2 regions of the Rahnella sp. PCH160 genome follow, and region 1 is predicted to be linked to the other one. Evidence: predicted binding sites of a transcription regulator. Region 1 holds the regulator's gene; the other holds the start of a gene.

Region 1 (8,248 bases):
GCGTACAGATCGAGTTTCATCTGCACTTCACCCTGCACATTTTCCACACCGCTGGTGCCGAGAATGTCAACCAGACCCGCTTTATTGATATCGCGGTGAATGATTTTAGCGCCGAGTTTTATTGCTGACAGCAAGGCGGTGAGCTCACCGGTTGCATGAGGAAAGTCTTGCTGTTTTTCAACAATAAATTCGCCTAACGTTTTCATAACACGTTCCCTGAATCTAGGATGGATAACGGTTCGTTAATAAAACCTTCACAAGAGCATGGGCAGTTTAGCCCAAATATATGGACGAATCATAGGCAAATCCATTTCTTCTGGGTGATTCTGAGCGGTAGAATAGCGGCTGACTTAAAGGCATTAATGGAAAATATATGCGCATTCATATTCTTGGGATTTGCGGCACGTTTATGGGCGGGCTGGCGATGCTGGCACGAGCACAAGGGCATCAGGTAACCGGTTCGGACGACAACGTTTATCCACCGATGAGTACGCTGCTGGAAAACCAGGGGATCGACCTGATCCAGGGTTACGATCCTGCTCAGTTAGATCCTCAGCCGGATCTGGTGATTATTGGCAACGCGATGACGCGCGGGAATCCGTGCGTCGAAGCCGTGCTCGAACAGGGGATCCCGTATGTCTCCGGCCCACAGTGGCTGCACGATCACGTTCTGCCGGGGCGCTGGGTCATTGCCGTAGCGGGGACGCACGGTAAAACGACGACCGCCGGGATGGTGACATGGATCCTCGAAGCCTGTGGCTATGAGCCTGGCTATGTCATTGGCGGCGTGCCGGGTAATTTCGATGTTTCTGCACGTCTCGGAAACAGCCCGTTTATGGTGCTGGAAGCTGACGAGTACGACTGTGCGTTCTTTGATAAACGCTCTAAATTCGTTCACTACAGCCCACGCACACTGATCCTCAACAATCTCGAGTTCGATCACGCGGATATTTTTGATGATCTGAAAGCGATCCAGAAACAGTTCCACCATCTGGTGCGGTTGGTGCCGGGGAAAGGCAAAATTATCCTTCCTGAGCATGACACGCCGCTCAAGCAAGTGATGGCGATGGGCTGCTGGAGTGAACAGGAATTTGCCGGTGAAACGGAAAATTGTGCCTGGGATGCCAAAAAACTGACGCCGGATGCCAGCTCTTTCGACGTTTATCTGCATGGCGACGTGGTCGGGCAGGTGAACTGGAATCTGGTCGGTGAACACAATATGCATAACGCGCTGATGGCGATTGCCGCTGCGCGTCATGTTGGCGTGAAACCTGAAGATGCGTGTAAGGCGCTGGGTGATTTTATCAATGCCCGTCGTCGTCTTGAACTGCGTGGCGTGGAAAATGGCGTCAGCGTGTATGACGATTTTGCGCATCACCCGACGGCTATTCTGGCAACGCTCTCTGCATTACGCAGCAAAGTAGGCGGCACGGCACGCATTCTGGCGGTTCTTGAACCGCGCTCAAACACCATGAAAATGGGCATGAGCAAAAACGAGCTGGCGCCTTCTCTGGGCCGCGCCGATGAAGTCTTTCTGCTTCAGCCACAGCATATTCCGTGGCAGGTTGCGGAAGTGGCCGAGCGCTGCATTCAGCCTGCGCACTGGAGTGCGGACGTCGATTCACTGGCCGATATGGTGATCAAGGCGTCACTGCCGGGCGATCATATTCTGGTGATGAGTAACGGCGGTTTTGGTGGGATTCACGCGAAGTTGCTGACGGCGCTGGCTGCCAAAGCAGAAGCCGCTCAGCAAAAGTAAAACGGTAAGCGATAAACCGAAAGCACAGCGATGGCTGTGCTTTTTTTTGCCTGTTGTTTGTCAACGTGGCGATTTTCTGACAAAAAAAGGCCCTCAAAAAATTTGAGGGCCAAAGGGTGTCGTCGGACAGGACGACGAGGGTTACGTTAGCAAGAGAGCGGCAGTGGCAGTGTCTTCTCTCTTCCCAGCCTCAACAGCGCATTAATTTTCGCTGGTATGTGGCTGTTGAAACCCGGTAACGCTAATTCAAGTACTCAAACAGTGGCTTCATATCAGGGACTGACTCAGAAATCTTATTGGTAGATTTCTGCGGTGGCGTGATAAGCACCGTCGTTATGCGCTTCGATCACACGATAAGATTTAGCGCCCTTGTTGTCGGCTTTATCGGACAACTCCTGACGAATGTCTGTCGGGACGCCATTGACGCCGCTGACGCTGATAGTGCCCATAGGTTGAAGGTTTTCTGCCTGCTGATTAGAAACCAGCTGTGCGGCAGACGCACCGAAAGAAACAGCAGACAGCAGACTAAGGGCGGCAATAGTGGTCATGATTTTCATGATAATTTCCTAATTCCATAGACGTTGATGCAAAAAATGAGAGAGCAACGTCGGTTGAGATTTGGATTCATCAGTTCTGGAATATCGGCGTCCGGCAGCGCGGGAAGCGTGGGGGAACATTGATGTGGCAGAGACGAATCCGTCTTGATGCGCTTTGCGCGGGCCTGAATCATTCAGGCCCCTTCGCTTCATTTACCCAAACTTATTGGTAAATTTCTGCGGTAGCGTGGTAGTTACCTTCTTCACGCACTTCGATCACACGAAATGCTCTAGCGCCTTTGGCATCCGCTTTGTCAGACAGTGCCTGACGGATATCAGAAGGTGCGCCGGCAACGCCGCTTACGCTTATCATGCCGCGTGACTGGAGATTTGCGGCCTGATCCTGACTAACAGGTTGTGCTGCAAAAGCGCCAAATGAAAGGGCAGAGAGAATGCTTAATGTTGCGATTGTAGTTTTAACGTTCATGATTTTGACCTCGTCTATTTTATTATGTTTCCAACAACGGGTGCTTCACACCACGGAAATGAGTATACATCTAGTCACTCACAATATTAATAGTTTGCTAATAGTTATTTTGGTAGTGATGTGGGGGGTATTTGATTTTTTAATAACAAAAAGGAATAAAAATTGAGTATAAAACGATCTTTTTGTGTTAATTTTTCGTAAAATCAATAGATTGAGTGAATTTGACTATTCGTGCTTAATTTTGCAGTCAATCACACCCTGGAAATCTTTATGTGACGGGAATGTGGTTCGTGTGAATGGAATTAACAGAGGTAATGGCGTAAGGAGGATGTTTACAGCCTGCCGGGAAACGCTAAAGAGGGATAAGGGGAACAGGAGAAAAATTAAAACACTGAGGCCAGAAATTCTTTTCTTCTGACCTCATACACAGAATGGCAGCAGGAAATAGCGCAATATATCGCTGGACTAGAGTTCCTGCTCAAACAAACTGAGGATGGCGTCGTGGAGCTGTCTGACGCTGAAACCCCTTGCTGGCGTGGTGAAAATCGTGTCATCACCGGCAATGGTGCCCAGTATCCCTTCGGATTTACCCAGGGAATCGAGCAGGCGGGCGATCAACTGTGCCGCGCCCGGACTGGTGCGGATAACGACGACTGCGTCGTTGTGGTCTATATCCAATACCAAATTCTTCAGCGGGCTGGTAGTTGTCGGCACACCGATTTCGGCAGGAAGACAGTAAACCATCTCCATTTTCGCGTTGCGGGTTCGCACCGCACCGAATTTTGTCAGCATCCGTGAGACTTTAGACTGATTGATGTTTTCGAAACCGTCTTCCTGAAGTGCGACGACAATTTCGCCCTGAGAACTGAATTTCTCTTCCTTCAACAGTGCTTTGAAGGCTTTGATCAAATCTTCCTGTTTGGCAGGATTACGCATTTTGCACCCTGGTCTCTGTATCATCGTTTCGTTGATTATGCAGATATTTGCATTTTTATGCAACAGAAGGCAAGCAGGTAACCACCAAATTATGCATTCCGACAGGAATATCGGCGCCGGAAAATATAACTGGATGTCATGAATATGCTGAAATTGTGCATTGTAGTGAAGGAATGAGTCAGGATGTTGTTATACCCATGATCTCGATTCAGCTCTCACATTGAATTGAATTTAACCATTTTTTAACCTGGTGTGTTTTGTGGTGCTACTTTTAAGGTGAAGCTTTCCGATAAAAAGTCATAAAAGGCCGGAAAAAAGGCACGAAGAGGTGTTTTTTTACTTTCTTAACGACCAGGCTCAGTTTTCCAGCAGTTGAGCGATTGTTTTTAGCTGTATAAGTGATTATGGTCACACCCAAAATAATCCCACGATACTTATAAGTTAGTGATTAAAAAGGAGTATAGGATGAAAGTTGCAGTTCTAGGTGCAGCGGGCGGTATCGGTCAGGCCCTCGCACTTCTGCTCAAGACCCAGCTACCTTCCGGTTCTGAACTGTCATTATATGATATCGCGCCTGTTACTCCGGGTGTCGCCGTCGATCTGAGCCATATCCCTACAGCCGTCAAAATCAAAGGTTTTTGTGGCGAAGATGCAACACCAGCTCTGGAAGGTGCGGATATTGTTTTGATCTCAGCGGGCGTGGCGCGCAAACCGGGTATGGATCGCTCCGACCTCTTTAATGTTAACGCCGGCATTGTCCGTAATCTGATTCAGCAAGTTGCGACAACATGCCCGCAAGCGTTAATCGGCATTATCACCAACCCGGTCAACACCACGGTCGCCATTGCTGCCGAAGTGCTGAAAAATGCGGGCGTGTATGACAAAAATAAACTGTTCGGCGTGACGACACTCGATGCAATCCGGTCAAACACGTTTGTAGCTGAGCTTAAAGGTAAGCATCCTGAAGACATTGATGTGCCCGTGATTGGCGGACACTCTGGTGTGACAATCCTTCCTTTATTGTCTCAGGTGCCTGACGTGGAATTTAGTGACGATGAAATCGTTGCGATGACCAAACGCATTCAAAATGCGGGAACGGAAGTCGTCGAAGCCAAAGCAGGTGGCGGTTCTGCCACCTTGTCTATGGGTCAAGCGGCCGCACGCTTCGGGCTTTCTCTGGTTCGTGCCTTGCAAGGCGAAAGCAACGTGGTTGAATGCGCCTATGTAGAAGGTAACGGCGATTATGCCCGTTTCTTCGCACAGCCTGTTCTGTTGGGTAAAAAAGGGATCATTGAGCTCATTGATATTGGCAAGCTCAGCGCTTTTGAACAGCAATCACTGGATTCCATGCTGGATATCCTGCGTAAAGATATCGAACTGGGTGAACAGTTTATCAATCACTGATGAGCCGCATGTGAAGCCGCTGGGATTTCCGGCGGCTTTCTTCACATCATTTATTCTCATTCGGAATGCGGCACCGGCGCTCAATGATCTTAAAGGTGGTGGCATCGAAGTAGCGGCTTGGCCAGATAATGGAAGGGTGGATGCCCAGCGCGCTGGCGATGAGTAACTCTCCTTTTGGCCAGGGTCTGGAAAGGGCATTAGAAAGCGTTGAAGAGCTCAATCCGGCGGAGCGTGAGACTGCCGCCAATGTCGTCCCTTTTTTTCTCAGTGCTGCGATAATATCAGCCTGATGCCAGTCTTCATTCCTTGTCATCATAGTGTTTTCCTTATTTTTAAATCACTTTTATAAGACTATTTTTTGAAAACATATTTTCAATGATTGTTTAGTCGTTTCCCATTCAATCTCATCAATGTTTCCTAAAAATATTTTCTGCTCTGATTAAGAAAATACATTCTTATTAAAATTAAAACAAACAAGTAAATTCAGTTTGCTTTTTTTCATTTCTATCTGTTTTTGTCGTATATTTTGAATTCATTTAATACGAATGCGTTATTGAAGTGTTGATGTTTTGAACGTATCTATAGATCTCAGTGATTTGAGGGCGAGATATAACGATCTGCACTAATAGATTGCAGAGGTAATACGGGACGATTGTGGCGAAATAGTCATTTTACTCATTGTTTTATAATGATTTAAATCCTTGCTTAATTGGCCGGATAGGAATCTGATTACATAACTTTCTAAAAAATACTTTTATGGGCGATATTCTGTTGTTGATAAACATAATTCATGGAAACAATGTTCTTCAACAGTAGACTCATTCCGAAAAATTGAATATCTTCTTTCTGTTAAATAGGCGTTTTCCTAAATGGTCTGTTTTAATATCTTCTCTAAAATGGGCTTACGGTGAAAAGGGAAAACATCCGCATAATTCTCATGGATTTATAACAGCAACCTTTCTTATTGGATTATATGAGAAAGACAAGGATCGTTATGAAAAAAGAGTGGTTTGCAGCAAAGGAACTGACCGGGAAAGATGGCCTTCCTACATCAACACAAGGCGTGCATGGGATGGCTCGCAGATTATGCTGGATTAAACGGCGACGACGTGGTGTCCAGGGGCGGGCGGTGGAATATCACATAGACAGCCTGCCGGGTAACACCGCCGCCAGTCTGGCAATGAATGAACATTCTGCTGAATATGTTTACACGTCACATCAGGATCCACTGGCGATCTGGATCGAAAGTTATAAGCAACTCAAGGAGCCTGAGCGCGAAACGATCATCTCTTTTATCGTGAGGGAAGGGGTATCGGAAATACTAAACAGGCTGCGTAAGTCTGACGATTCCTAGATTTGCTAAAACTGACGCGCCTGTAAAAGACAGGCACGTCAGGAAAACATCAGAAATCGCGTTTTACGGCCAGATGCGCTAAACCTTCCAGCGCTGAGCGATATTCGGATTCAGGAAGAGCCTGAAGTGCCTGAATCGCTTTATCAGCCTCTTCTTCGGCGCGCTGGCGTGTATAAGCCAGAGAGCCCCACTGGTGCATAGCGGCCAAAACGGGCTCGAGCAAGTGACGCCCGTTGCCTTCTTCGATAGCTTTGCGGATCATCGCCGACTGTTCGGCATCGCCGTGTTGCATCGCATGAAGAAGCGGCAGCGTCGGTTTACCTTCATCCAGGTCGTCACCGGTATTCTTGCCCAGCGTTTCACCGTCTGCGTCATAATCCAGTAAATCGTCAATCAGCTGGAATGCGGTGCCCAAATAGCGCCCATAATCTTGCAACGCTTTAATTTGCTCACTGCTTCCGCCAGCCAGCATGGCAGAAGATTGTGAGGCGGCTTCGAACAGACGGGCGGTTTTACTGTAAATGACCTGCATGTAGCTTTCTTCGGTGATGTCCGGATCATTACAGTTGATGAGCTGCTGCACTTCACCTTCTGCAATCACGTTCACCGCTTTTGCCATCAGGGCCAGAACAGGCATTGATTCCAGATCCGTCATCATCTGGAAAGCACGGGTATAGATAAAATCTCCGACCAGCACGCTTGCCGCGTTACCAAACGCTGCGTTAGCAGTGGCTTTTCCACGGCGCATATCGGACTCATCAACCACGTCATCATGCAGTAATGTGGCGGTATGAATAAACTCAATCAGAGCGGCGACTTTTATGTGTTTATCGCCGTCGTAAGATAGTGCTTTGGCTGCGAGTACTGCTATCATCGGGCGGATACGTTTGCCGCCGCCACTGATGATGTAATATCCCAGCTGATTGATGAGAGAAACCTCTGAATTCAACTGCTCAAGGATGGATGCGTTAACCGCAGCCATGTCATCCTGGGTAAGATCGATAATCTGTTCTAGGTTCATTGTGTTTTTTCGGCTGTTTTTCTCTTCGCCGCAATGAGGTCTGGCTCACATTGGCACATGGCGCTAACTGTAATGGGGATTGTACTTGAAAAACAGTGTAGATAAATGATATCGAAAGAACTGCGCTTTTTTTCTTCTTTTGTCGTCATTGTGCTCTTGTCTTATGCTGATTTTTTGCGTAGAATTCGCGCCCTATTGTGAATATTTATAGCGCCCTCTGGACTATACAAAGTTGAGTGCGCGGAAAGCGGAGTTTTATATGTACGCGGTTTTCCAAAGTGGTGGTAAACAACACCGTGTCAGCGAAGGGCAGACTATTCGCCTTGAGAAGCTGGACGTTGCAACTGGCGAAGCTATCGAGTTCGATCAGGTTCTGATGATTGCAAACGGTGAAGAAATTAACATCGGCCTGCCATTAGTTGCTGGCGGTGTAATCAAAGCTGAAGTCGTTGCTCACGGTCGTGGCGAAAAGGTCAAAATCGTTAAGTTTCGTCGTCGTAAACACTATCGTAAGCAGCAGGGCCACCGTCAGTGGTTCACTGACGTTAAAATCACCGGCATCAGCGCTTAAGATTAGGAGAGCGGAACAATGGCACACAAAAAGGCTGGCGGCTCCACACGTAACGGTCGCGATTCAGAAGCTAAACGTCTGGGCGTAAAACGCTTTGGCGGCGAAGCAGTACTGGCAGGCAGCATCATCGTTCGTCAGCGCGGCACCAAATTCCACGCGGGTATTAACGTGGGTTGCGGC
Region 2 (8,248 bases), 1.4 Mb from region 1:
ATGCTGATGCTCAGTGCCGCACAAATTTACCCGCTGATGCGCCAGAGAAGCCAGAGCCTTGGCAGGCATTATCAGCTCGATCAGCTTCTGCGCCAGACGACTTCTACGATTGAAAAAGATCTCCGTCGCGCAGGTTTCTGTAACGGCAGTTGTGAAGGAAAGCCCGTCATCATCGGGAATGCAGCCGGGGAAGCGGCAGCTTCCTGTGTGATCGCTATTTACGACCTGAACCGCAACGGAAAATGGGAAAGCCCCGGTACTGCCGAATCTGAATATTTTGGCTATCGCCTGCGTCAGGGAGGCATTGAAATTCAGCGCGGAGCGGCTGATTGCAGTGGCTCCGGTTGGGAAAAACTGCTCGACCCTGCCGAAGTTAGCGTGACAAAGTTTAACGTCACTGAGCAAACCGGCGGATCTTCCGGTCATTTATTTTCCCTTCAGCTAGAAGCCCGCTGGAGTAAAAATCCTTTTATCCGTCAGCTGGTCAGTGCGCAGGTTGCGGGGCATAACCTGTGAAGGCTGTTGTGAATTTAACCGGTGCCGAACGGCAGGGGGGAAGCGCCATTATATTGAGCGTAATGGTGATGATGGGACTGGGGCTGATTGCCCTTAACTCATTACAGCAGCAGCTTTCGGCCGGGCTGGCGCTGACATCCGGCCAGCACCGGTTTGTTATTGCCGGGGAAAATGCTTCCACGGCGTTAGCCTGGGGAGTTCAGCAGAAGTGGAAGGTCTTCACGGGCTCAGACTGGCAATGTCAGGATGTGAGCGCAGGTTTGCTGCTTTCTGGCAAAGGTCGGGCTTGCGTGCGACCGTTACTGCGTCCGGATGTATTTTTGCTGCGCGGGGAAGGGAAAATGGCCGAAGGCGGTGAGCCTGTAATGCAGTTTCAGCAGGCCAGTGGCAAAAAACAGGCTGACGGAACTATGGCTTTTATCTCGCTGAAACAAGGCTGGCTGGATTTTTGCCCGGAAACTAATGAGCTGATTTGTAATGGTTAATGCGCCAGAGAAAGAAGACATCTCACAACAAGGCTTTAGCTTGCCGGAGGCTCTTATTGCCGCATTTTTGCTGTCAGTTTCTATTTTAGGGCTGCTGGATTATTACCAGTCACTGACCTACGGGTTTATGCGTCAGTGGCAGGTGCAACAGGCATGGTCGGAGGCGCATTCGCAGTTGGAAGCTTACGCAGCAACCGGGCGGAGCCACGAAACTGTCATGAAAGGTTGGGAATATCAGCTGTCGGTGAGTTCTGCCGGGCAATCGTGCCAACGGGTCAATGTTCTCATACGGTCACCGGCAAAATATCAGGCAATTTTGCAGCGGTTAATCTGTAAATCAGGTGACTAAATGCCAGCAGAACAGCTTCAGAATAAGTCGGTAAAATACCCTCAAGCCGCTTGCAATGACAGGCTAACAGCTTAGAGTGGTTTAACAGGGTGATTTTCCCCTGCAGGAAGCTTCAGGTTTCGGAATAAAATGTGACGGAGCTCCTGACTGCCTATCCCGGTTCGATTTTTTTGACAACTATCCTGCGTCTGCGGGGTCTGAATAGACCTGATAGCAGAAAACAGCAGGTTGAGATCTATCAGTTGTTGAACTGTTTATTTTTAGTGCCCGTGGGGCATATTTACTCGATTGAGGGAGAGTGGCAATGTTGAAACAGGTTACCCGTGTTTCAGGGGTACTGTTGTTGTTGACCTTTTGGGCCCCTGTAGTCGCAAGTGCCGCCACCTGGCAGCCTTATGCACAAGCTATTAATAAAAGTCAGAACGACCCCCGTCTGTATCAGGCGATAAAGCTCGATAATGATATGACGGTATTACTGGTTTCTGATCCTCAGGCGCCTAAGTCGCTCGCTGCGCTGGCTATTCCCGTCGGTTCTCTCGAAGATCCTGATTCCCAGCTGGGGCTTGCTCATTACACAGAGCACATGCTTCTGATGGGATCAAAGAAGTATCCTCAGCCTGAAAGCCTCTCTGAATTCCTTAAGAAACACGGCGGCAGCCATAACGGCAGCACGGCGTCTTACCGTACGGCCTTTTATCTGGAAGTTGAAAACGATGCGCTTCCTGAAGCCGTAGATCGTCTTTCGGATGCTATTGGTGAGCCGCTGTTAGACCCTGCTAACGGTGACCGTGAGCGTAATGCAGTGAATGCCGAGCTGACGATGGCACGCTCTCGTGACGGTATGCGTATGGCGCAGGTTCGGGCCGAAACGTTAAACCCTGAACATCCGGCAGCCCGCTATTCCGGTGGTAATCTGGATACGTTAAAAGATAAGCCGGGCAGTAAACTTCATGACCAGCTCACCGCGTTCTATCACCGTTATTATTCGGCAAACCTGCTGGTGGGCGTCATTTACAGCAACAAACCGTTGCCGGAACTGGCTGAACTGGCCGCCAATACTTTTGGAAAGATAACAAATCATCATGCTGTTGTGCCGCCGATTACTGTACCCACGGTGACGGCAGAACAGAAAGGTGAATTCATCCACTTTGTTCCCGCACAGCCCCGCAAAGAATTGCGCGTTGAATTTGCCATCGATAACAACAGTGCGGATTTCCGTAGTAAAACAGATACTTATATCAGTTATCTGATTGGTAACCGCAGCCCGAATACGTTGTCAGACTGGTTACAGAAACAAGGGTACGCAGATGGGATCAGCGCCGGTGCGGACCCGATGGTTAACCGGAATATGGGGGTATTTAATATCTCTGTTTCATTAACGGATAAAGGTCTAGCCCAGCGCGATACGGTGATTGCTGCCATTTTTAGCTACCTCAATGAGATGCGATCGCAGGGCGTTAAGAAATCCTATTTTGATGAAATTGCTCACGTCATGGCGCTCGATTTTCGTTATCCGGCGTTAACCCGCGATATGGATTATGTGGAATGGCTGGTCGATACCATGCTGCGCGTTCCGGTTGAACATGTGCTGGATTCACCGTATCTGACTGACCAGTATGATCCCAAGGCTATTGCATCGCGTCTGGATGAAATGACGCCGCAAAATGCGCGCTACTGGATAATCAGCCCGAATGAGCCGCACAACAAAATGGCTTACTTTATGGATGCACCTTACGAAGTCGATAAAGTGCCGCCGCAAACTTTCGAGCAATGGAAAACGCTGGCGCAAGGTATTACGTTGTCGCTGCCTGCGCTGAATCCGTATATTCCCGATTCTCTGGCGCTGGTGACGAAAGACTCGACGGCCACTAAACCCGAGTTGCTGGTGGAAGACAAAGGGCTGCGTGTTTTCTATATGCCAAGCCGCTATTTCGCCGATGAGCCGAAAGCCAATGTGACAGTGTCTTTCCGTAATGAAGAAGCGCTCAGTTCAGCAAAAAATCAAGTTCTTTACGGCCTGACGGATTATCTGACCGGGGTTGCGTTTGATCAGCTGAGCTATCAGGCGTCTATTGGCGGGATTACGTTCGGAACGTCTCCGGATAACGGTCTGCAATTTACCGCTACCGGCTTTACCGAATGCTTGCCTGATTTGCTGGCCGCATTAGTGGATAACTATCCGAACTTTAAGCCGACGCAGGAACAACTGGACCAGGCAAAATCCTGGTATCTCGAACGCTTATCTTCAGCTGATAAAGGCAAAGCTTTCGAACTGGCATTACAGCCGGTCCAGTTACTTTCCCGCGTGCCCTATACCGAACGGGCAGAGCGTGAAAAGCTAGTGGCGCAGATTACACTTGATGACGTGAATACTTACCGCGAACAGCTGATTCACCATGCTGCCGTTGAAGTGATGGTGGTGGGTAACATGACAGCCGAGCAAGTCAGAGCGATGTCACAAGAGATTATGCAGAAGCTGGGTGTGCACCGAACCGAATGGTGGCGCGGAAAGCAGGCTGAAGTGACAGAACCGATGAAGGCCAATATTCAGCGTACCGGCACCAGCACGGATTCTGCGCTGGCGGCGGTATATGTGCCACGCGGTTACGACGAAGTGCAGAGTATGGGTTACAGCGCAATGCTTGGGCAGATTATTCAGCCGTGGTTCTACAGCCAGTTACGTACGCAGGAACAGCTGGGATACGCCGTGTTTGCTTTCCCGATTCCGGTCGGTAAACAGTGGGGTATCGGCTTCCTGCTGCAAAGTAACAGCAAACAACCTGACTATCTTTATCAGCGTTATCTGGCATTTTATCCGCAGGCTGAAAAGCGTTTGCGCGAGATGAAAGATGATGAATTTCTGCAATATAAGCAGGGGCTGGTGAATGAGATGCAGCAACGTCCTCAGACGCTGGATGAAGAAGCTGACCGGTTGGGGAATGATTTCAGCCGTGGGAACGCTCAGTTTGATACACGGGCAAACGTGATCCGCGTGATTGCCGGATTAACTCAGACGCAGTTGGCGGATTATTTCCATCAGGCCGTGATTGCGCAAGATGGTCTGGCGATGCTGTCACAGGTTTCTGGTAATGACAGTAAAACGCCTCAGTACGCTGCGCCGGAAGGCTTTAAAACCTGGCCGGATACCTCGACCTTGCAGCAGGCGCTGAAATCGCAAACCAGTAAATAGAAGTTCCTGGTTTCTGTAAAAGTGAAAGGACGCGTGAGCGTCCTTTTTTACCGGCAAAATATTGTGACCTGATTTCAGAGATCTGATATCAGGATCTTAGACCGTCGCTGATAGTTGTACATTTCCTGTTTCTGAATCGGCAGAACGTCGACTTCCGCAGGTTTAAAACCACGCTCCTGGAACCAGTGAATACTGCGTGTCGTCAGAACAAACAACCGGTTAAGGCCCATTTGTTTAGCCTGACTGGCGACGCGTTGAAGTAACATTTCGCCGCGTGAAGAGCTGCGGTAATCCGGATGAACGGCCACGCAGGCCATTTCGCCAATCCCTTCATCGTGGAACGGATAGAGCGCGGCACAGGCAATGGTCAGGTTGTCACGTTCAATAATGGTGAATTTGTCGATTTCCATTTCCAATTGCTCACGGGAGCGGCGCACCAAAATACCCTGTTGCTCCAGCGGACGAATCAGCTCGAGAATACCGCCGATATCGTTGATGGTGGCGCGGCGAACTTGCTCGGCGCTTTCCATGACGATTTGCGTACCAATACCGTCGCGTGAGAACAGTTCCTGAACCAGCGCGCCATCTTCCTGATAACTGATCAGATGGCTGCGTCGCACGCCGCTGCGGCAGGCTTTCACGGCTCCACGCAGGAAGCGGACGGTACCGGAAAGGTAATCCCCGCCCGACTCCATCAGGTCGATGCGTTGCTGCGCTTCGTTAGGGAACAACTCAGAGATAATATTCCCCTCGTCGTTGATCACGCCCTGAGAAGAGCAGAAACCGATCATTTTCTCAGCTTTCAGCTTGATCGCCAGCTGCGTCGCGACTTCTTCTGACGTCAGATTGAAGCTTTCGCCAGTAACGGAAACCGCAACCGGGCCGAGCAGCACAATCGCATTGCTGTCGAGCTGGCGGTGAATCGCCTCTTCATCAATACGGCGGATACGGCCGCTGTGGCAGTAATCAATACCGTCATCCACGCCCAGCGGCTGAGCAATGATAAAGTTCCCGCTGACCACGTTGATATGCGCACCCTGAAGTGGCGTATTATTCAGGCTCATGGAAAGCCGCGCGGTGATATCAAGCTGTAACAAACCCGCTGCCTGCTTCACCAGTTCAAGGGCTCTGGCATCCGTGACGCGGATGTTTTTGTGATAAATCGGCTCGTAATTGTGCTCAGAAAGGTTCTCATCAATCTGCGGACGGGCACCATAAACGACCACCAGACGGATGCCTAAACTGTGTAACAGCCCGATATCGTTGACGATATTGCTAAAATTCTCATGTTCTATGGCTTCCCCGCCGAGCATGACCACGAACGTTTTGCCACGGTGCGCATTAATATAGGGAACTGTGTGGCGAAATCCCTGAACCAGTTCTGTACTACGTTCCTTCACGGCAAAACCTCGTATGAATTTTTATTCGTAATTTTTGTATTTTTATTCTTTTGGCGTCGTGTGGCAAGTAAGAAATCTCTGTTTTTGTTTTAACACCCATTACAAACGTACAACAAATTGATAAATAGAATAAATGTTTAGGAATGACATGCAGGGTTCGATTCGTTAGAATCCGTAAACTGAGTTTTTTATCGGCTAATTTTTACTTTTAGACACTTTTTGAGACTGCATGACTGACGATAATCACAATCCCGGAAGACGACGACTTCTTCAAACTGTAGCCGCTTCCTGGATGCTGAGTGTGAGCAAAGTGGGGTTCGCTGCCAGCTCACAGGTTATCGCGGTACGCATCTGGCCTTCTTCTACGTACACCCGCATTACGCTCGAATCCAGTACTCCTCTAAAATATAAGCAATTCTTGCTGGGTGATCCGCCACGCGTGGTCGTCGATATTGAAGGGGTTCACCTTAACAGCGTACTGAAAGGGCTCGGGGAAAAGGTGCAGCAAAGTGACCCTTATATCCGTCAGGCGCGGGTAGGGCAGTTTGATACCAAAACGGTGCGCATGGTGCTCGAACTCAAGCGGGCCATCAATCCTCATGTTTTTACACTCAAGCCGGTTGCCGAGTTCCACAACCGTCTGGTGGTGGATTTGTATCCGGAAGACGGTGCCGTGAGTGCAGAAGATGATCCGCTGCTGGCATTACTGGAAGATTACAACCGGGGCGATGTGGCGAGAACGTTACCGCCGGAAACGGCCAAAGACGGTCAGGCCGGGCGAAGCAGGCCGCTGGTGATTATGCTGGATCCTGGGCACGGCGGCGAAGATCCGGGCGCGATTGGTAAATATAAAACGCGTGAAAAAGACGTAGTTTTGCAAATCGCGCGCCGCCTGCAAAAATTGATTACGCGTGAACCCAATATGAAAGCCTACATGACCCGTAACGAAGATGTCTTTATTCCGCTGAAAGTCAGGGTGGCGAAAGCACGAAAGTTGAGGGCAGATCTGTTTATTTCTATTCACGCCGATGCCTTTACCAATCGGGCGGCAAAAGGCTCGTCCGTTTTTGCCTTATCCACGAAGGGCGCAACCAGTTCCGCAGCACGTTTTCTGGCGCAAACCCAGAATGAATCTGACCTGATTGGTGGTGTCAGCAAAAGTGGCGATCGTTATCTGGATCATACGATGTTTGATTTGGTTCAGACGGCAACCATCGGCGACAGCCTCAAATTTGGCAAAGAGGTGCTGACGCGCATGGGAAAAATTAATCATCTGCACAAAAACAAAGTTGATCAGGCCGGTTTCGCCGTTCTGAAAGCGCCGGACATTCCGTCCATTCTGGTCGAGACAGCTTTCATCAGTAATATCAACGAAGAGAAAAAATTGCGGACGGCCCATTTTCAGCAGCAGGTCGCGGAATCGATCATGGCAGGAATCAAAGTCTGGTTCTCGGAAGGCGGGGCAGCAAGGGCGAAATAAGCAGGGGAAGGGTGGAAGAATATGAAGCCATTCCTGGCTGTACCCGAAATTTGGATACAAAAAAACACCCGTTAAGGTGCTTGTTGTTTAATTCAATTCACTGCTTAAGTAGTTGGTTGCGGGGGCCGGATTTGAACCGACGACCTTCGGGTTATGAGCCCGACGAGCTACCAGGCTGCTCCACCCCGCGTCCGTCACTACTTGGTACTACTTGCATCATCACAGAATCCGAACTGAACATCGTTATGCATCAGTCTCAAATTGGTTGCGGGGGCCGGATTTGAACCGACGACCTTCGGGTTATGAGCCCGACGAGCTACCAGGCTGCTCCACCCCGCGTCCGTGATACTGCTTTATTACATCGAACAATTCAACTGAGCATTTCAAACATCGAAATCGAATTGGTTGCGGGGGCCGGATTTGAACCGACGACCTTCGGGTTATGAGCCCGACGAGCTACCAGGCTGCTCCACCCCGCGTCCGATGGAGGCGAACTATACTCCCCATGAGATTTCGCGCAACCCTTTATTTGAAATTATTCAAATAAAGCACTTAGTTGCTGGCTTTTTACACATATCGTTGCTGTTTTGCTCCCCATTTTGCAGAGGGCACTTTTTTAGGCTGTGGTAATTCCTTTCTGATAGGCCGTTTGTTATCGTTTCGCCAGTCATTTCCCTGAAAGTAAGAGAGCGCGGCAACAATGAAAGGACGTTGGAGTAAGTATCTGCTGAGTGGTCTGGTGATTGCAGTGTTGGCGGGCTGTTCCTCACGGCCGACTGACCGGGGCCAGCAGTATAAAGATGGCCGTCTGGACAACGCGCTTGAATA

What was found. Region 1 encodes ArgR, which controls arginine synthesis, uptake and breakdown. Its sites were predicted from a motif close to ANTGAATAAAAATACANT; they were not measured.
Positions count from the first base shown of each region.
Region 2: the regulator ArgR is predicted to act here: its motif matches at 5,974-5,991, upstream of argA (amino-acid N-acetyltransferase).

Region 1 covers NZ_JBLOGT010000001.1:476,759-485,006, reverse strand. Annotated here, with positions in the region: gene fbp (class 1 fructose-bisphosphatase) at 1-206, opposite strand, end outside; gene mpl (UDP-N-acetylmuramate:L-alanyl-gamma-D-glutamyl-meso-diaminopimelate ligase) at 374-1,759, shown strand; gene yhcN (peroxide/acid stress response protein YhcN) at 2,053-2,316, opposite strand; gene yhcN (peroxide/acid stress response protein YhcN) at 2,519-2,782, opposite strand; gene argR (transcriptional regulator ArgR) at 3,248-3,718, opposite strand; gene mdh (malate dehydrogenase) at 4,184-5,122, shown strand; gene ACM5QY_RS02155 (helix-turn-helix domain-containing protein) at 5,169-5,438, opposite strand; gene ACM5QY_RS02150 (DNA-binding protein) at 6,117-6,476, shown strand; gene ispB (octaprenyl diphosphate synthase) at 6,526-7,497, opposite strand; gene rplU (50S ribosomal protein L21) at 7,757-8,068, shown strand; gene rpmA (50S ribosomal protein L27) at 8,087-8,248, shown strand, end outside.
Region 2 covers NZ_JBLOGT010000001.1:1,884,333-1,892,580, forward strand. Annotated here, with positions in the region: gene ACM5QY_RS08765 (prepilin peptidase-dependent protein) at 1-516, shown strand, start outside; gene ACM5QY_RS08770 (YgdB family protein) at 525-1,001, shown strand; gene ACM5QY_RS08775 (prepilin-type N-terminal cleavage/methylation domain-containing protein) at 994-1,350, shown strand; gene ptrA (pitrilysin) at 1,655-4,540, shown strand; gene argA (amino-acid N-acetyltransferase) at 4,615-5,940, opposite strand; gene amiC (N-acetylmuramoyl-L-alanine amidase AmiC) at 6,170-7,420, shown strand; tRNA gene ACM5QY_RS08795 (tRNA-Met) at 7,534-7,610, opposite strand; tRNA gene ACM5QY_RS08800 (tRNA-Met) at 7,683-7,759, opposite strand; tRNA gene ACM5QY_RS08805 (tRNA-Met) at 7,823-7,899, opposite strand; gene mltA (murein transglycosylase A) at 8,121-8,248, shown strand, end outside.